DNA from 3 places in the Shewanella spartinae genome. Region 1 is predicted to be linked to each of the others. Evidence: predicted binding sites of a transcription regulator. Region 1 holds the regulator's gene; each other region holds the start of a gene.

Evidence for each region. Region 1 encodes MetJ, which represses methionine synthesis genes. Its sites were predicted from a motif close to TAGACGTCTAGACGTCTA; they were not measured.
Region 2: a site for MetJ is predicted at 2,466-2,483, ahead of K0I31_RS09215 (cystathionine beta-lyase). Genes of this name have one in related genera too.
Region 3: a site for MetJ is predicted at 1,901-1,918, ahead of metE (5-methyltetrahydropteroyltriglutamate--homocysteine S-methyltransferase). Genes of this name have one in related genera too.

Annotation. Positions count from the first base shown of each region.
Region 1 covers NZ_CP080418.1:581,612-588,328, reverse strand. Annotated here, with positions in the region: gene metF (methylenetetrahydrofolate reductase) at 1-327, opposite strand, end outside; gene K0I31_RS02635 (bifunctional aspartate kinase/homoserine dehydrogenase II) at 592-2,985, opposite strand; gene metB (cystathionine gamma-synthase) at 3,005-4,171, opposite strand; gene metJ (met regulon transcriptional regulator MetJ) at 4,396-4,710, shown strand; gene K0I31_RS02620 (sulfite exporter TauE/SafE family protein) at 4,789-5,529, shown strand; gene K0I31_RS02615 (conjugal transfer protein TraF) at 5,591-6,717, opposite strand, start outside.
Region 2 covers NZ_CP080418.1:2,047,064-2,053,780, reverse strand. Annotated here, with positions in the region: gene pdsR (proteobacterial dedicated sortase system response regulator) at 1-242, shown strand, start outside; gene pdsS (proteobacterial dedicated sortase system histidine kinase) at 245-2,416, shown strand; gene K0I31_RS09215 (cystathionine beta-lyase) at 2,520-3,707, shown strand; gene K0I31_RS09210 (CreA family protein) at 3,908-4,399, opposite strand; gene yegD (molecular chaperone) at 4,489-5,862, opposite strand; gene K0I31_RS09200 (NfeD family protein) at 5,861-6,717, shown strand, end outside.
Region 3 covers NZ_CP080418.1:3,581,717-3,588,433, reverse strand. Annotated here, with positions in the region: gene K0I31_RS15590 (HDOD domain-containing protein) at 123-848, shown strand; gene K0I31_RS15585 (LysR family transcriptional regulator) at 929-1,828, opposite strand; gene metE (5-methyltetrahydropteroyltriglutamate--homocysteine S-methyltransferase) at 2,029-4,308, shown strand; gene K0I31_RS15575 (tetratricopeptide repeat protein) at 4,468-5,982, opposite strand; gene K0I31_RS15570 (glutamate synthase-related protein) at 6,200-6,717, opposite strand, start outside.

The sequences.
Region 1 (6,717 bases):
CGAGTTCCAGTAGTGCTTCGCCAGCTCGACCAGCTCTTCGTCACTGGCATCGACTAGGGTCAGATGGGGCGCCGCCACCAGATCTGTCTCCTTCTGAATACGCTCGATCACACCATGGGTACGATCGCGAACACCAGAGTTGGCACCATAGGTTACCGAGACAAACTTAGGCTTAAGCGGCTCCAGGCGTCTGATGGAGTTCCACAGAATGGTTTCCATCTCGGGGGTGGCCGGTGGGAAAAACTCAAATGACACATTGATATCACCATTAAGCTCAGACAAGCTTTGATTCAATGAATTGGCGTGTTGTGCGTGATGAAAAGCCATCTTAATTCCCTCAGACCTAGAGCAAAAAATATTTTAGACGTTTGGACGTCTATATGTCCATATACTAGAGAAACTCAGAGTGATGTCAAGCCCAAAAATTGCCTCATTAAAAAACAATCTGTTTATAAGATAGTCCGAAAGTGAAACGGCAGACACAGGCGAGCCGATCCCGCCGAGTGACCCCGGCGAAATATGCTGAGAAAGCGAGTAAGAATGAAGAGATAAAGGGTAAAAAAAGGGCCGATTCGAGATCGGCCCATTTAATTACTCTTGCAGGAGATCTCGGCAGATCTGCGCCAGATCCGACTGCACCGCGGCAGCCGTCACCTCGCGCCCGGCGCCCGGACCACGGATGATCAGCGGATTATCCTGATAGAAATCGCTGCGAATGACGAAGACATTATCGCCCGGCGTCAGATTGGCATACGGGTGGCTCCTATCGACCCACTGGATCCCCACCTTGGCCTTGAGCTGGCCCTGGTCTGAATCCAATGACGCCACATACCTGAGCACCTTGTTCTGCTCGGCAGCAGCCTGATATTGCTGCAACATCTCGCCATCAAGCTCCGCCATACGCTTGATGAAATCATCCAGCGGGATCTCAGCCAGCTTAGTCGGCACCAGAGACTCCAGCTCGATATCGTCCAGCTCTATGTCGTAACCTATCTCACGGGCCAAGATCAGCAACTTGCGCTGCATGTCCCGGCCGGAGAGATCGTCGCGGGGATCCGGCTCGGTAATGCCCAGCCCCTTAGCCTCCAGCACCAGCTCGGAGAAGGGTTTCTTGGCATCATAGTGCTCGAACAGCCAACACAGGGTGCCGGAGAAGATGCCGCCGACCGCCTCTATGCTGTCGCCGCTGTTATGCAGATCGTTCAGCGCATGTTGCACCGGCAGGCCCGCACCACAGCTGGCGTTATAACGCCAGAACAGACGACGATTGCCCAGTTGCTGTTTCAGCTCCTGATAGAAGGCCAGCGGCCCAGAACCCGCCAGCTTGTTGGCGCTGACGATATGGATGCCGCGGGCAAAAAATTCGGGGTATTGCAGGGTGAGATCGGCGCTGGCACTGATGTCCAGGGCGATCAACTCATCGCAATTTAGTGCCTGCAACTGCTCGAACAGATGAGTGTACTGCCAGCCGGTGCCGCGCTCCTCGAAAGCCTGCTGCCAGCTGCTTAAGTCAATATCCGTCTCGCTCAGCAGCGCCTTCTTGGAACTTAAGAGTCCCACCAGCTCGACGCTGACCTCAAGCTCTTTATTGAGCACGGGGCGAGCCCGCTTGAAGAGATCGATCCAGGCTTCGCCTATGTTGCCTATGCCCAGCAGCAAGACACCGATACGCTTGCGCGGACCGGCGCAGCGTCTGTGCACCTTCTGGGTCAACAGGTTCACCTGCGCCTTAGGCACCAGAGTCACCAGGCTCAGGCCATCATTACACAGAGGATGGGCCTCACGGCTCAACAGACGCGAGAAACCGCGGCGATAGAGGCTGGCATCGGCGCTTACCAGGGCCACCAAACCGAGATCGTCGCGCAGCTGTAACTCATCGATTCCCAGCTCGCTGCGCTTGGCCTCGAAGATCGCCTGGGCCTGCTTCTGATTTTCATGGGTAAAGGCCAGCTCGGCGCGGCCGTGGGCCAACGACCAATAGGCCAGTGGCGTCAGGCCAGCCTGGGCAAAACAGGCCAGCAACTGCGGCAACTCGACCCCTATGGTTAGGCTAAACAGGCTGACGCTGGAGAGGCTGGTCACCACAGGGGCACTGGCCGACGAGCTCTTAGGGGCGATCAGGGTAAAATCTGTATGAGGGGCGTAGCTTGAACGCACCGCCAGGCTCACTTCGGTGTCGAACAAGGGCTGCAGTGTACGGTTATGCAGCACTGGAGAGCCAAGGTGCGCCAGGCGATTCGCCTCGGTGAGCGACATGCTCTTGAGCAACTTGGCATCGTTAATTCGGTTCGGGTCGGCGTTGAACACCCCTTCCACATCTGTCCAGATGGTGACGCGTTCGATATCCGCCAAGCTGGCCAGCAATGTGGCGCTAAAATCTGAGCCGTTACGGCCCAGCAACAGGGTATCGCCCTGCTCGTTGGCGCAGATAAAGCCGGTGATCACCAGACGCTCCTGTGGATGAGCCTCGAGCAGCGCCTGCACCTTCTGGCGCGACTCGCCAAGGCGGATCTGCGGCACGGCGCCTTCATCGGCGACCAAGAGGGTGCGGGCATCGACATCGGTCGCCGCCACGCCAGACTCGCGCAGCAGCGCCGCCAGCAGACGGGAAGACCAGCGCTCGCCGAAACTCACCACCTGATTACGTTGATAATCGTTGAGCTCATCGAGCGACAACAGGCTGGTCAGCTGCGACTTGTCGGTGGCCAGTCGCTCTCTCAGGCTACGGGCCTGCTCGTTGGAAAGCAGCTGCTCGATTAGATTCTGCTGGTAACTCACCAGCACCTGTAACTCTTCCTGCCACAGCTGATCTGTGTCGCACAGCTCCAGCAAACGATATAGGAAATTGGTACTCTTGCCCGCGGCCGACACCACGATAAGATCATCGCTGTGGCCGTGGGTCAGTAAAATGTGGGCGACGCGGCGGTAACAATCTGCATCCGCTAAACTAGAACCACCAAACTTATGCAAATGACATCGTGTCATTATCTGCTCCTCAAACCCTTTAACTACTTACCGCGATAGCCGCTTCTAAACCCGCAAGAATATCTGCCACCAGATCCTCGCCATCTTCTATGCCCACTGACAAACGGATCAGGGTATCTTTCACGCCCGCCTCACGGCGCGCCTCCGGGTCCATGGCTCTGTGGGTCATGGTCGCGGGGACCGCCACCAGACTCTCTACGCCTCCCAGACTCTCGGCTACCGAGAAGTATTGTAACGCATCTAAAAAGGCAACGAGTGCCGATTCGCCACCTTTTAATTCAAAACTCAGCATAGCGCCGAAGCCCTTCTGCTGTCTGGCCGCAATTTCATGGCCTGGATGCTCGGCAAGCCCCGGATAATACACTTTTTCCACCGCCTTGTGGTCACAAAGCAGTGCCAATACCTTCTGAGCGTTGGCTTGGTGTTCACGAATGCGCACCGCCAGGGTTCTCAGCCCCCTCAGGGTCAGGTAGCTGTCGAAGGCTGACCCGGTGAGACCTAGGGTGTTCGACCACCAGTGCAGCAGCTCGCCCACCTCAGGGTCTTTGGCCACCACGGCGCCGCCCACCACATCGCTGTGACCATTGATATATTTGGTGGTGGAGTGCACCACGATATCGGCCCCCAGCAACAGCGGCTGTTGTAACACAGGAGAGAGGAAGGTGTTGTCCACCACCACCTGAGCGCCCACCTTATGGCTCGCCTGAGCGATGGCCTCGATATCGACTACTCGCAGCAGCGGGTTAGAGGGGGTCTCCAGCCACACCACCTTGGGTGACTGGGTCAGCGCCTGCTCAAGCGCACGCTCATCGGTTTGATCCACCACCAGGAGCCTAAAGGCGCCCTTCTTGGCCAGGTTGGTGAAGAGACGATAGCTGCCGCCATAGCAATCGTGGGGCACCACCAGCAGATCCTCTGGGCCTAACAGGCTGGTCACCAGGGTGATGGCGGCCATGCCGGTGCAGGTCACCACGCCGGTCGCCCCTTGTTCCAGTTCGGCAATCGCATCGCCGAGAATGGAGCGGGTCGGATTACCGGAACGGCTGTAATCGAACGCCCGCGGCTGTTGATGCCCTTCAAACGAGTAGTTTGTCGACAGATAGATAGGCGGCACCACGGCACCGTGCTGAGTGTCTGACTCTATGCCTCGTCGTACGGCGGCGGTGGCTAGTTTACGCGCTGTCATCTTCAACTCCTCAATATGGATCTGGGCAGGCACCTCGGACAAAAGAGATGTCTGGACGTCTAAATGTACCTAAGCCGGTAGTGGGCGTCAACAACTTTTGGACGTTTAGACGTCCAAACATTTAGAAATCTATTTGCATTTGCCAAAAATTCGAGGCAATAATTTGACTGTAATTTGTAAGGGTTTAAAATCTGCACCGAATTTTAGAATTTACAGGTGAGTCAATGACTGAGTGGAATGGCGATTATATCAGCCCCTATGCTGAACATGGTAAGAAGAATGAGCAGGTAAAGAAGATCACTGTCTCTATTCCTCTTAAGGTGCTTAAGGTGTTAACCGACGAACGCACCCGGCGCCAGGTCAACAACTTGCGTCACGCCACTAACAGCGAGCTGCTGTGCGAGGCCTTCCTGCACGCCTACACCGGTCAACCACTCCCCCAAGACGATGACCTGTCTAAAGACAAGCCAGATAGCATCCCAGCCGAAGTCAAACGTCTGATGACCGAGATGGGCATAGAGTGGGAAGAGATGGAGTGATCCACTCACACACGAATCGATAGAGGGATCGCTAGGCGGTCCCTCTTTTAGTTTTCAACCTTAGCCTGGAACATTGCAGTGCCTGCACTTCCGCTCGATCCCCATATTCTGGCGCTAGCCTCGCTTATCGTCTTCGTCGGCGCCCTCACCCAGAGCCTGATCGGTTTCGGCATGGCAGTCGTCGCCGCGCCTCTGCTCTACCTTATCGAACCGTCTCTGGTGCCTGCGCCGGTGATCCTGATGGGCTTCTCTATCGCCCTGCTGACCCTGATCCGCGAGCGTGGCGCCCTGGAATTCAACGGCCTGCAATATGCCTTGCTGGGACGCATCCCCGGCGGACTGATCGGCGCCGGCCTGCTCATGGTCGCCCCCCAGGACGTGCTCGGCATGACTATCGCCATCATCGTGGCCATCGCCGTACTGCTGAGCCTGATGCGGCTCAACTTAGTGGTCAACCGCCGCAGCCTGTTTATCGCCGGGGTGATCTCGGGGATCTTCGGCAACATCGCCGCTATCGGCGGACCACCGCTGGCCATACTGCTCTCGGGTAAAGATGCCAAGCAGTTTCGCGCGGCCCTGTCGGCCTTCTTCATCTTCAGCTCCACCATCGCCATAGTGATCCTGGGGCTTACGGGTCTACTGACCCTGCATCACTTCTACTGCTCGGCGCTGCTGCTCCCCTCTGTGCTGCTGGGTTACCTGATGGCCAATCGCCTGGTGGGACGCATAGACAAGAATAAGACCCGCATCATGACGCTGGTGCTCTGTAGCCTGAGCGCCATCTTGCTGGCCGCCAAGTCCTTAAGTGCCCTGCTCTAACACCTAGGCTCAAAAGAAGGCCGGCATCATAGCCGGCCTTCTTGTTTCTAAAAAACCTATCCTAGAAATGATAGGAGGTCTGAATCACCCCGCCCACGGCGTCATCTGTGCCCACCAGACCGGTGAGATCCAGATTAAAGGAGCGGCCTATGGTAAAGCCCGTGCCCAGGGTATAGAGATTACTGCTGGTATCTTTCATGTCGTGGCGATAGCCGACACGCAGGGCCAGCCAATCGGTCGCCCTCATCTCGCCGCCCAGGCGCCAATACTGGGTCTCGCCTATCTCATCGAATCGCTTATGACCATTAAGATCCACATCTGTCGTCAGGCTGAAGTTATCCCAATCATAGGCCACACCTAAGGTATAGAGGGCCTCGACACGGTAGGTAAACTTGCGTCCCATCGCCTCGACGGTGTCCAGTTTCTGGCTCACCAGGTTACGTCCCGACAGGCCTATGGTCATGCGTTCGAGTGGCTGAATGGCCACGCCAATATCCAGGTTTGCCACGGTATCATCGTTGCGGTACTTGTTGTCGTCGAAATCATCGGCGTCAAAGTTGTTGGCGCTGACCACATAGTTATAGGTGTCGATGCGCTGCAGCTTGGGCGAGATACCGACGGCGACCGGCATGTTGACGATCGACAGCGGGAAGCTGAGGGCCACACCAAGATCAGAGATGGCACCGGCGACCACGGCCCCCTGCGAATCCAGATCGGTGACGGCAGGCGGATTGTTAGGATCGAGATTAGTCAGGGCGTCTATGTCGCTGTCCTCGATCACCGCCACGCTCACCGCATCGATATAGGTCTTGTAAAAGATCGACATAGGCATGCGCTTGGTCGGTAAAACCACGGAGAAACCTAGCCCCACGCTGCCATAGGCATTCTCACCATCAAGGGACTTGAGATCGGCGACCAGCATGTCGCGGTAATTGGTGATCCCAGTGACGTCGCTGGCATTGATGGCCGCCTCCAGACCGTCATAGGAGGCCTGCAGGGCGTCGAATTTGTCGGTCAGATTATCGATATTGGCAGCCTCGGCACCCAGCACGGGCAACATCACGGCGCCGCCGGAATACTTGGGGGCATGAATGGCTAACAGAGCGGGGTTGATAAAGGCGGCACCTTCGCGGTTAGAGGCCGCGACCCCGGTTCCGCCCATGGCATCACTACGGGCCTCGTTGTAGA
Region 2 (6,717 bases), 1.5 Mb from region 1:
GGAAACAGCAGCCTATTGAGCTGACGGTGACCGAATTTTGGATGGTGCACGCCCTGGCCAAACGCCCAGGCCATGTGCGTAGCCGTCAGGCGCTGATGCAGGACGCCAAGATCTATGTGGATGACAGCACCATCACCTCCCACGTGAAGCGGATCCGTAAGAAATTTATCAGTCAAGACCCAGAATTCGATTGCATCGATACCGTCTACGGCATGGGCTACCGCTGGGATACCCAAGACTAAGCATGTTTAATCTGCCCATCGGCCTGCGCACTAAGGTCGCCGTACTCTCCCTGTTCCTGCTCTGCCTGCCTTGGCTTGGCTATCAATATGTGTGGGAGATGGAGAAATACCTGCGCCACGGCCAGGAAAAGACTCTTGAAGGCACCACCCAGGCCTTGGCCACCGCCCTGCATGAACGCCCCAAGCTATTCGACAAGCAGGCGAGCTTCTTGTCACAAGTAAAAAAGGGGCGGGATCTTTACGCCTATCCCTTAACCGGCCCTATCCATCTGGATGGCAAGCTGGGCGAATGGGCCTCTAACCGCCACCGCGCGGTGACCTACGGCGCCGATCACCAGCTGTTTAAGGCCGATGACGGCAAGCCACTCAACGTCAGTTTCACCCATATGGTGGGCAAGTATGCCGGCTACCTCTATGGCTATTTCGAGGTGACAGATCCTAAGGTGATCTACCGCGGCACCAACAGCCTGCGCATCGACAACAACGATCATCTGGCCATCGCTACCCTGGCGCCCGACGGCCAGTTCCGCCGTTATATCGTCGCCACCATACGCGACGGCTGGATCAGCGCCTTCGAGCTGCCCGCCGATCCCCGCAAGTCCCAGCCCGTCACCCCTGAGGTGCGCATTCAGGGCAAATGGCTGAAGACAGAGAAAGGCTACAATATCGAGCTGAGGATGCCGCTTGAGATGGTGGGCAGCAAGCTGGGCTTTGCCATCGTCGATGTTAACGACAGAAAGGAACGTAACGTCGAGGCGATCGTCGGCACCTCGGCCACGGATGATGTTACCAAGCTGGGGACGGTACTGGTGCCTTCGCCTGAGATCGAGAGCATCATCAAGGGGATGAGCCACAACAGCTCGCGGATCTGGGTGGTGGATCGCCACGGCCGGGTACTGGCAAAATCTGGTGATATCTACAGCAGCACCAATGTGTGGGCGCAGACGGCAACCGAGCAGACACCGGACACCTTTTGGGGCCGCTTCAAGCAGCAGTTCCTGCACCCACTCTACTATCGCATTTTGACTACGCCGCCGAAGCATTTCGTCGACTCGCTGAAAGACTCTACCGTGCTGGAGGGCAGCCATATCCGCAAGGCCCTGGCCGGTCAGTTTGGCTCCACCTGGCGCCTCAGCCCAGATGGCAAGGCGGTGATCCTGGCCGCCGCCAGCCCCATCTGGATCGACGAAACCGTGATGGGCGTAGTGATCGCTGAGGAGACTACCCACGGCATTCGCACCCTGCGCAACAAGGCGCTGGAGAAGCTGTTTAACGTGATCCTGACCGTGATGAGCATGGGCACACTAGCGCTCTTCTTCTTCGCCTCCAGCATCTCCAGCCGCATCCGTAAGCTGAGGGACGATGCCGAGCAGGCGATCGACAGCCAGGGCCGGATCAGAAAGGCAATTGTCGGCTCTAAGGTGCGCGACGAGATAGGCGATCTCAGCCGTAGTTTTGCCAGCATAGTCGGCCGGCTGAGCCAATATACCCACTACCTGGAGAACATGTCGTCGCGCCTAGGCCATGAGCTGCGCACGCCGGTTGCCGTGGTACGCTCGTCACTCGAGCACCTCAACAGCCAGGATCTGCCGCCGCAACATCAGAAGTATGTGGACCGCGCCCACGAAGGGGTGAGCCGCCTTAATATGATCCTCAACAACATGAGCGAGGCCACCCGTCTCGAAGAGGCGCTGACCGACGCCGAGGTGGACAACTTCCCCCTCTCCAAGGTGATCTCAGGTTGTATGCAGGGCTATCAGATGACCTATGCCAATCAGGTATTTGAGCTTGAGATAGATAAGGAGCCCATGACCATGCGCGGGGTGCCCGAATATATCGCCCAGCTGATGGACAAGCTGATCGCCAACGCCATCGAGTTCAGCCAGAGCGATATGCCGATTAAGGTGTCACTCAAGGCAAAGGGCCGTCAGGCGCTGCTGAGCGTGAGTAACCTGGGGCCTTCGCTGCCCGCCAACATGGGCGAGCAGATTTTCGAATCCATGGTATCTGTGCGCGCCCAGAAGGCGCAGGACAAGCCTCACCTGGGTCTGGGGCTCTATATCGCCCGTTTGATCACCGATTTTCACAAGGGCAGCATACGCGCAGAGAACCTGATGCAGGATGGCCAGGCCACCGGCGTGGTTATCCATATCCGTCTGCCGCTGGAGGCGTAGTAACCTCCACGCTAAAAGGAAAAGCACTCCAATAAATCTCACTTTCATTTAGCCGTATAGATGTTAAGATGGCTGCATTGAGTTGCCAACACGAGAGTATGGGATGAAAAGAGAGACCAAGATAGTCAGCGTCGGCCGCGACAAGAAGTGGAGCAAGGGAGTGATCAACCCGCCGGTGTTTCGCGCCTCCACCGTGGTGTTCGACACCATAGAGGATATGCGTCATGCCACCAAGAACCGCGCCAACGGCGAGATGTTCTATGGTCGCCGCGGCACCCCAACCCACTTTGCCTTCCAGGCGGCCATCGCCGAACTCGAAGGCGGCGTAGGCACAGCCCTGTACCCTTCAGGTTCGGCGGCCATCTCAGGCGCACTGCTCTCCTTCCTCAAGGCGGGCGATCATCTGCTGATGGTCGATACCGCCTATGAACCTACTCGGGATCTGTGCGACAAGCTACTCAAGGGCTTCGGCATAGAGACCACTTACTATGATCCCCTCATAGGTGATGGCATAGAGGCGCTTATCCGCCCCAATACCAAGGTGCTGTTTCTCGAATCTCCGGGCTCCATCACGCTAGAAGTGCAGGACGTGCCGACCCTGAGCGCCATCGCCCATCGCCACAATCTGGTGGTCATGCTGGATAACACCTGGGCCTCACCCATCAACTGCCGCCCCTTCGAGCTGGGGGTGGATATTTCGATTCAGGCGGCGACCAAATATATCGTCGGTCACTCGGATGTGATGCTGGGAACGGCCACCGCCAACCAGGCTCATTGGAACCAGCTCAGAGAAAACAGCTACCTCATGGGCCAATGCACCTCGGCGGACGATATCTATCTCGCCAGCCGCGGCCTGCGCACCCTGGGAGTACGCATGGCCCAGCATGAGAAGAATGGACTAGAGGTCGCCAACTGGCTGGCCACACGCCCAGAGGTGGATCATCTGCGCCACCCCGCCTTTGACTCCTGCCCAGGACATGAGTTCTTCAAGCGGGATTTCAGCGCCTCCAACGGCCTCTTCTCCTTCGTGCTCAAACGTGGCAACATTAAGGCGATCACCGCCTTCGTCGAAGGCATGGACCACTTCAAGATGGGCTTCTCCTGGGGCGGCTACGAGAGCCTGATCCTCGGCGTCTTCGGTATCGACAAACTGCGCACCGCCACCCAGTGGGACAGCAGCAAGCCGCTGATCCGCCTGCATGTGGGCCTGGAAAATCCTGAGGATCTCATCAAAGATCTCGAGGCCGGTTTTGCCCGCTACAACGCGGTATTGGATGGCCAGAGCGACTAGCGCCTCGCCTGAATTAGCCAGAGGATCCCCCATAAAAAACGCTGTCAGATGACGGCGTTTTCTTTGTTTTGATTACCTGCTGGTTTTTCCGATTCTCGCTAGTGAGTCGCTGGCGCTCCGTTTTGCGCTGCTTGCGATCAGTGCTTAATCGCTGGCACTCATTTTTTAGCCGCTGGCGCTCTTTTTTTAGCCGCTGACTCTCAGTTTTTAGCCGCTGGCGCTCCGTTTTGCGCCGCAGGCGCTTGCCAGACCTGGGTGCCGTACAGGGGTACGGTCGACAGGCTGTGCTTATGGCTGCCATCTGTCTCCTTAGTGGAGTAAGAGAGATAGATCAGCGTCTGGCTGTCGGCGTCATAGATGCGTCTCACCTTGAGGGATTTGAACAAGATACTCAGTGAGGCCTTAAACACCACCTCGCCGCCGTGACTCTTGTCGATATTGGCGAGATCCGCAGGCAAAATCGGCCCTGTCTGACGGCAGGCGATCCCCATATCCGACGGATCGGCAAAGTCCAGATTCGCTTCGATACGACTGATATGACAGGTCACGCCGGGGATTTTAGGATCTTGCCTGGCCTCGATAATCACATCCTTGGTAGTAAAGACCCCCAGGCTCACCTTGCCCACATCATCACCGCAGCCGGTCAGCAGGCTTGTTGCTGCGACAAACATGATTCCAATCCAAGCATTCATCTTCTCTCCTTGTTGCCTCTTAGCCTTGTTGTCTCGTTGTTTTGTGGATTTATTGCCTTGACGCCTTGACGGCCTAACACCTTATTGCGTTAGCCAAACACCTTCTGCGCCCAGCGGGTTAGTCCGGCGGTCACACTACCAAAGTGGTCGCCAACCACAATCTCAGTCTCAGGATACATCTGGGCAATCTTCTGGTAAATCGCCGGGCTCTTGGCCGTACCGCCGGTGACATAGATGATATCGGCCTGCGCCTTGTCCGTCGCTTTAGCCATTGCCTCAGCCATTAAGGACTGGATCAAGCCCACAGGCTGAGCGATCGCCTCAACGAAGCCTTGCTGATCGACTTCGGCAACCAGCGCAGCATCGACATAATCCAGACTCGCCTGAGTGGCGGCATCATCTGACAGGGCAATTTTCGCCCCCTCGGCGCTGCGTACCAATCGATAGCCGAGCTGATCCCGTTGCACCTTGAGCAGGCGCGACAGCAGATCCGAGCGCTCGGCATCCTTGATCAGCTCCTCTATCATCTTGCGGCTGGTCAGGCTGGCAAAGTCACGCTGGGCGCTGATGTCGTTGACCGCTACCGCATTCCAGAAGGGTTGGCTGGGCACTGGCAGGCCATTGACCATCTGAGACCCCAGCCCAAGGTGGGGCATGAAGGCCTTCATCGCCAGGGCGATATCCAGATCGTTACCGCCGATACGCTGGCCGCTGTGACCCAGAAAATCCTCACTGCGATCGGCCTTTGCCATATGAGACGGTCCCATCTTCACCACAGAGCAGTCAGTGGTACCGCCGCCCACATCCACCACCAGCACTGTCTTGTCCTGGGTCAGGCTGGCCTCGAAATCCATACCCGCCGCCAAGGGCTCGAACAGGAAGCTCACCTCGATGAAACCGGCGCGTTTGGCTGCCAGTGCCAGGATGGCTTCGGCCTGACGGTTACTCTCCTCGCCGCCTATGCCCTGAAAATTGACTGGGCGACCGATCACCGCATGGGTGGCGCTTCCCTTAGCGCCCAACTGCTTATCCGCCAAGGTCTTGATATGCATCATCATCAGGGTGACGATATCTTCAAACAGGGCGATCTGATCCGCTCGCAGACCGGTTGCACCCAGGAAAGATTTAGGCGAGCGAACATAGAAGCCCTCTTCGGGCATCTCAAGATAATGGACCACCGCCTGCTCACCGACAAACACCGCCTGCTCATCACCGTCGAGATCAAGCGCCTGACGGGCATGACGGGCCCGGCTCAGCTGCGCCGATCGTAGCTTGGCATAATCGGCCTTCAATTCACCAGCTAGCTGCTGATAGACGGCCTCGGCAATCAGCTCACGGTCGAAGGCATACAGGGTCGATACCAGGTAGTGAGAATCCCCCGCCAGGGGCAGCAGCTGCACCCTTTCCCCATCCATAATACCGACGGCGCAGTTGGCGCTGCCATAATCGAATCCAACAAACATGCTAAGCGCTCCCGCCCATGAAAAAGCCGAGCAAAATAACACACTCAGCATAAAAGACAAGCGGCCGACTCAAATACCTACCACCCAGGCGCCGACAAAAGCGTCCGCCAATGCCGACGCAAATATCGCCCATGGGAAATCGACTAAACTTAAAGGGATATTGGGAGTCGTTATGCACTGCTTAAACCGACGTTCATTGAGTGTTATCCCCCTGCTCTTGCTGCTCTTACTAATAGCGCTGGGCCTGGGTAAGAGCGTGTCGGCCGCAGAGGAAAACAGTGAGTCCGCACGGCAAACCACGCCCCAACCCATTCCCCTGCTGCAGTTTAGCGGCGCCATAGGCCCGGCCATAGGTGAATACCTAAGCGAAGAGATAGAACGTGCCAATCGCCTGCCGGTTGAGCAGCGACCCGAGCTTATCATGATAGTGCTAGATACCCCCGGGGGGCTGGTCACCAGTCTCAGAAGCATCAATCAGGCGATCCTTGCATCCAAGATCCCCATCGCCTGTCTGGTAGCCCCGCCGGGCGCCAGAGCCATGAGCGCCGGCACCTATATGCTCTATGCCTGCCATATCGCCGCCATGGCACCCGCCACCACGCTAGGTGCGGCCACGCCTGTGCAGCTGGGCATGCCTTCGTCACCCCAGGACTCTGGTTCCGGTTCAGGTTCTGGCTCTGATCCCAAAGAATCTGGCTCCCAGGATAAGGCAGCACAAGAAAATGGCGCGGGCCAGTCTACTCCCGAGTCAACGCCAAAGGACAACAAGGATGCCATGGCCCACAAGGTGCTCAACGATGCGGTGGCCTATATTCGCTCCCTGGCTAACCTGAGGGGGCGTAACGTCGAGTTTGC
Region 3 (6,717 bases), 1.6 Mb from region 1:
ATTTATTTAGGTTAATGTCCGTTTTTACCCCAAATCGACTTGACCCAGACAGTCGTTTTATGGGTAAATTCTCGGATAACAAATGGCGCCGTGCCAATAATAAATCAGGTTAATAACTTCTCATGACAGATCTTGAGCATCAGGTATTCACTCAAGTACGCGCAATTATTGCCAATGAAGAACAGGTTATCGGACGACGGGGGATTCTGATCCCGCTGAAGAAAGCCATTATTGCCGATGGCGATATCCGCAATGTGATCGATATAGTCTCTTCCGATCCCGCGTTGGCGGCACATCTGCTATGGCGCAGCAACTCGGCGGCTAACGCCAGCGTGTCATCGAAGAACCGTTCATTGAAAGATGCCCTGGTGCGCCTGGGCCAGGTCAATATCTACCGTTATGCCTTCACCTTTTACCTCAAGGAGCGTCTCGACGAGCTGCCACAGCCCTACAAGAAGCTGGTATACGGCTACTGGGCGCTCACCGAGAGCATCGCTACAGACGCCGTGGATAGCCTGCATCATATGGAAGGGGTGAACATCAATCCCGATGAGGTGCAGACCCTGGCGCTGTTTAGTGTGTTTGGCGAGATCATCGCCCTGACAGCCTTCGCCTACCTGAATGCCGAGTCGGAGCAGTCGTTCCCGCTCTCTATCATCAAGTCGCTGATCGATAATCAGAAGCAGACGCTGACCCTTGAGGCATTCGAGTCATTAGGCCTGGATGAGGAACTCAGAGAAGAGTTTATGATCGCCCATAACCTACGTCAGACTCGCAATCCAGACTCTCCGGGTCTGGTGCTGCGCAGAGTGCTATCCATGCGCAATCAACTGCTCAACCCGCTCTAGGGCATTCGACCTGACAAAAGAAAACCTGCCGAGTGCAGGTTTTTTTGTGCCTTAATTTTAGCTTTTCTGAAATTGCGCCTTTAGTGCCCCTGACGCTCCAGCCCCTCAGAGGTCACCAGATTGAGCCACTGCTGGGCGAGACGGGCGCTGCTGCCATTGCTGCGATAGGCGCCAAAGAGTGGGCGTCTGAGCCCTTCTGAACCCAATTTTACCGCCTTGAGCGACAGGCCGTGGGCCTCGTTGATCGACCAACTCGGCAGGGCGGAGACCCCATCTTTGCAGGCGATGCGTTGCAGCAACATGGCGGTGAGATCGCAGCGGATTTGCTTGGCAACCGGCACGCCCGCAGGCTCCATGAAGTGGCGATAGATATCCAGCCTGTCTAGTGGCACTGGGTAGGTGAGCAGGGTCTGATCCTTAAGCTGCGCCGCCGTGACATAGGGGAGCTCGGCCAACGGATGATCCGCGGCGACCAGGAGTTTGACCTCGAAATCGAACAGGTGCTGATAGGCGATATCATGGTCGGGAATAGGGTCAGAGGTGAGCACCACATCCAGCTGTCCCTGCTTGAGCGCGGTCAGCGAGTCGAACAGGTGGCGGCTCGACAGCTCTAAGTTGGTGTGAGGAAAGCTGGCATTAAACTGCTCGATCACCGGCATCAGCCAACGAAAACAGCTGTGGCATTCGATACCCACAAAGAGATCTCTCGCCTCGCTGCCCAGGCCATTCTTGAGATCGATTTCGGTTTCTATCACCTTAGGCAAGATCTCCTCGGCCAGATTGAGCAACCGCGCGCCCTCCTGAGTAAAGGAGAGGGGTTTACTCTTACGCACGAAAATCGCCGAGTTGATGCGGGTCTCCAGTTCCTTGATCTGGTGGGATAAGGCCGACTGGGTGACAAAGCGCTTCTTGGCTGCGCCCGCGAGACTGCCGCTCTCTTTCAGGGCGACCAATGTACGTAAATGCCTAAGCTCTATCATTTTTACCTCACATGAATTTGGCTCATGTTGCTCGTGAAATCAATTCGATTGCGAGACAACAGACTAGCACAATAAACTTCTAGACGTCCAGACGCCTGTTTTAGTTTGTTGTGCAATTTCAGTTCTCAAACCTGTATTGCGATGACAGCGAAGGGCGCTAACCATGAATTTCGCTCATCTTAATGCAAAAGGTATACAATATGCAAACTCTAGATATCGCTTCATTAGGCTTTCCCCGCATCGGCCGTCAACGGGAACTCAAATTTGCCCTGGAAAAATATTGGCGTGGTGAGATAGACCAATCGCAGCTGCAATCGCTCGCCAGCGAGCTGCGCAGAACCCATTGGCAGTGGCAGCAGGTGGCGGGGGTGAAGCAAGTGCCGGTTGGGGACTTTGCCTTCTACGATCAGGTGCTGACCCTGAGCGCTACCATCAATGCCATCCCGGCGCGCCATCGCAGCGGCGAGCAGGTGGATCTCGATACCCTGTTTCGAGTGGCCCGTGGCCGCGCCCCCACGGGGGAGGCGAGCCGTGCCGCCCAGATGAAGAAATACTTCAACACCAACTATCACTACATAGTGCCCGAGCTCACGGCGGGTCAGCGCTTCGAGATAGCCTATGAGCAGCTGTTCGACGAGGTGGCCGAGGCTAAATCCCTGGGGCATCAGCCTAAGCCGGTATTGCTTGGCCCGGTCAGCTACCTCTATCTTGCCAAGTGCGAGGGCGAGCCCTTCGACAAGCTGAGCCTGCTGCCCAACTTGCTCGAGGCCTACCAGGCGATTCTGGCGCGATTTGCCGATCAAGGCGTGACCTGGGTGCAGCTCGACGAGCCTATCTTAGCGCTGGAGCTAGATGATGACTGGCTGGCGGCCTTCGAGCCGGCATACAAAGAACTCAGTGGCCTGGGGGTTAAGCTGCTGCTAGCCAGTTACTATGGCTCTGTGGCCCATCATCATGAGTTGATTAAGGATCTCGTAGTCGATGGCCTGCATCTGGATCTGGTGAGCGATGCCGAGCAGCTCACCCTGTTTGGCGCCAGCTTGAAGCCGACGCAGGTGCTCAGCCTTGGGGTGATCAACGGCCGTAACGTGTGGGCGGCGGATCTCGACATCTTGGCCGAGCGTCTGCGCGCTGTGGTGGCGGATCTTGGCGAGCAAATCTGGCTGGCGCCTTCCTGTTCGCTCTTACACGTGCCCGTGGATCTGGAGAGCGAAACCGAGCTGGCGCCAGAGCTAGCCAATCAACTCAGCTTTGCCAAGCAGAAACTCGACGAGCTGGCGGCGCTGCGCACCTTGCTGCTTACCCCACAGAGCGAGGCAGCCCAGGCGATAGTGGCGCGTTGTGAGGTGAGGCGTCAGGCCCGTGAGCAGGCGGCCAACCCTGAGGTGCAGGCGAGGCTCAAGGCCTTAACGCCTGAGGATTTCAATCGTCCTAGCGGTTTTGGCGAGCGCCGCCTAAAGCAACAGGCCCGTTTTCGTCTGCCGCTGCTGCCCACCACCACCATCGGATCCTTCCCGCAGACGCCGGCCATTCGCGGTCTACGCAGTCGCTGGCGTAAGGGCGAGCTGACCGAGCAGGCCTATGTGGCGCAGCTCGAGGCGGTGACCCGCGACAGCATAGCGCGTCAGCTTAAGTTGGGGATCGATGTCCTGGTCCATGGCGAGGCCGAGCGCAACGACATGGTGGAGTATTTCGGCGAGCAGCTTGACGGGGTAGGCTTTACCCAGTTTGCCTGGGTGCAGAGCTACGGCTCACGCTGCGTCAAGCCGCCGCTAATCTATGGCGATGTCTCACGTCGTCAGCCGATGACGCTCGCCTGGGCAAGCTTCGCCCAGAGCCTGACCGACAGGCCGGTGAAGGGGATGTTGACCGGCCCGGTGACCATACTGCACTGGTCTTTCGCCCGGGAAGATATCGGCCGCGAGCAGATAGCCAATCAGCTTGCCCTGGCGATCCGCGACGAGGTAGCCGACCTGCAGGCGGCGGGGATCGGCATCATACAGATAGATGAGCCGGCGTTTCGTGAAGGCCTGCCACTGAAGGCCAGTGACTGGCAGCACTATCTCGACTGGGCGGTGGCTGCCTTTAAACTGAGCGCGGCGGGCGCCGAGGACGAGACCCAGATCCACACCCATATGTGTTACAGCGAGTTCAATGCCACCATAGATGCCATCGCCGCCATGGATGCGGATGTGATCACCATAGAGACCTCGCGCTCACACATGGAGCTGCTCAATGCCTTCGAGGACTTCGAGTATCCCAACGAGATAGGCCCGGGTGTGTATGACATCCACAGCCCGAACATTCCGACTGTGGAGCAGATGGTGGCATTGATTGAGAAGGCGGCGACCAAGATCCCTGTGGGACAGCTGTGGGTGAATCCAGACTGTGGCCTGAAGACGCGCACCTGGGATGAGGTGGAGCCTGCGCTGCAAAACATGGTGAAGGCGACTAAGGAGCTAAGACGCCGCCTGGGTTAGTCTCTTCTAATCCCCGTTTTTAGACTAAGGGTGACCAGCTTACTGGTCACCCTTTTTTGGGCTTATGTTTTGGGGCTAGCGCTTTTGGGCTTAGCGCTTTGGGGCTTAGCGTTTTTGGGCTTAGCGCGTTTGCAATTAGCGACGAGTGCTAGTGAAAGGCTAGTGACCTGTGAGTGCCTCTTGCCTTTCTTGTAAGCGCTGCTCAAACAGCGCCTGCTCTGACTCGCTAAAGCCTTGCTTGAGGCTGGCTAAGCTGCTCTCCATCTCGCCCGTGGGCAGAAAATAGAACTGATCTTCCAGGGCGATCTGTGCCCAGACGGCGGCATCAACCCTCTGGCTCAGCTCGGCGCAGGCTTTATGCAGCGGCTTAAATGCCAGGTTCTCGCCGGCGAGTGCGGCGCGCTCCAGAAAGCTAATGGCCTCTCTCGGATGGCGTTTACCTTTATCGTCTTCATGGAGCAGACGCAGGCCGTGGGTCAGATCTATGCAGGCCTGCTGGGACTTCTCTATGGGGTGCTCGGTGAGAAATGCTTGATACAGGCTCTCGGCCTGCTCCTTCTCATAGCTGCCCATCTTGGCACTTAATGTCTCGACCCGCTCAAGATGATAGGGCGCGGGATCGATCGCCGCCAAACGATAGTAAGCCAGGGCCGTGGGGAGATGTCGACGGGTGCCAAGCCCCTCTTCGTGGGCATGACCCAGGAGAAATAGGGCGTCTGTCATCCACTGCTGGGCCAATGGCGTGAGCAGGGCGATCGCCTCAAGGTGACTGTCGTTGGCGCGTTTATGTTTGAGCAGTAGCTCCCCCAACAGGTAGGTGGCGCTATTGTTTTCCATGGCCATCGCCTGTCTTAGGCACTCCTCTGCCTTATCGATATCCTTAGGCAGATGTTTACCTTCCTGATAGAGGTGCGCCAGCTCGATGAGGGCAAACTCGTTGTCCTCTGCTTCCTCGCGCATCAGGCGCTCGGCCTCACGTGGCTCGGCCGGGCCGCCTTCTCCCCTAAGTAGCATCTGCGCCAGTTGGCTCTTGGCCAGAGGGTCGCTGTCGGCAATGGCCGTGAGCAGGGCTCTGGCCCTGATGGGATCCGGCTTGCCATGGCGCGGTTCCAGCAGCACCTTGGCCAGATGATATTGCGCCTCAGCATCACCCGCCTCTGCCGCAAGCTCGAGATAGTGCAGCGCCTTGCTGCCGTCGGGGTCGAGCAGTGGGCTCTCCTGATAGAGTCTGCCCAGTTCGCCTTGATGCTGGCTGTTGCCCTGATCGGCGCCAGGTTTCAGCATGGCTTCCAGTTCGTGACTTCCACCTTTTTGGCTTGGATGAACCTTTAACTTGAGCATCTGGCGTTGAATCTGGGCAAATTGCTCATCCAGCTCGCCCGCTTGTTGAAACCAATGATTGGCCTTGTCTAAATTATACAGATGATGATCTTCGAGGCTGTAGAGTTCACCCAGGAACTGCGCCGCGTGGGCCATCCCCATGGCGGCAGCGCGCTCCAGATAATCGAGGGCCTGGGCTTCCCGACCGCTGTGCAGCAGTTGGTTGGCGAGAAAAATGACCTCATCCGGGCCGCCGGTGACTTCGATGGGCTGTTTGCCGCGCCAGTTTAGGTAGACCAGCAGCAGGCTGATAAAGAGTAGGGCTAAGATTATCGAGAAAATAACGACTTGCATTGTGATCCTTCACATTATCTATGGCTGAATTGAGGTGGCTTTTGGCCTTAGGGGATGGATTGCCCTAAATCGCTGGCAAGTGTGCACCCATTTATCTTGTTAAACAAGTCTTTACTGGTGTGGCGTTTGTCTTACTGTTTCGCTCTTAATAGATTTGAGCGCCCGCCCGCGAAGGGGACTGCTGGGGGAGGCGGGCAGGTGAGTGTAACCTGTCACGTTAAATCGGCGTCACGCCTGCGTAGGAGATGCCGGAGAGCCTTGCCATTTCGCTGTGCCAGGTGGCGAGATCGTCCAGGGTAAAGTCCTGCAGACGATGATGGCCACAGGCCCTGGCCATAACCTGCATCAGCTCGGTGGAGGCGCCCAGAAAGTTGGCCAGCTGCTGCGCCGACTTGTCGATGTTGAGGCGTTGGCGCAAGTCGGCATTCTGAGTGGCGATACCGGCGGGGCAGTTGTTGGTGTTGCAGATGCGGGCGGCGACGCAGCCGATCGCCTGCATGGCACTGTTGGCCAGGGCAACGCCGTCGGCGCCTAGCGCCATCGCCTTGACGAAGTCCATGGGGAGCCTCAGGCCACCTGTGATGATGAGCGTCACCCGGCCGCTGGCACCTTGCTGATCCAGGTAGCGGCGGGCGCGAGCCAGGGCGGGGATGGTGGGCACGCTGATGTGGTCGCGAAAGATCTGCGGCGCAGCGCCTGTGCCGCCGCCACGGCCGTCGAGTATGATGTAATCGG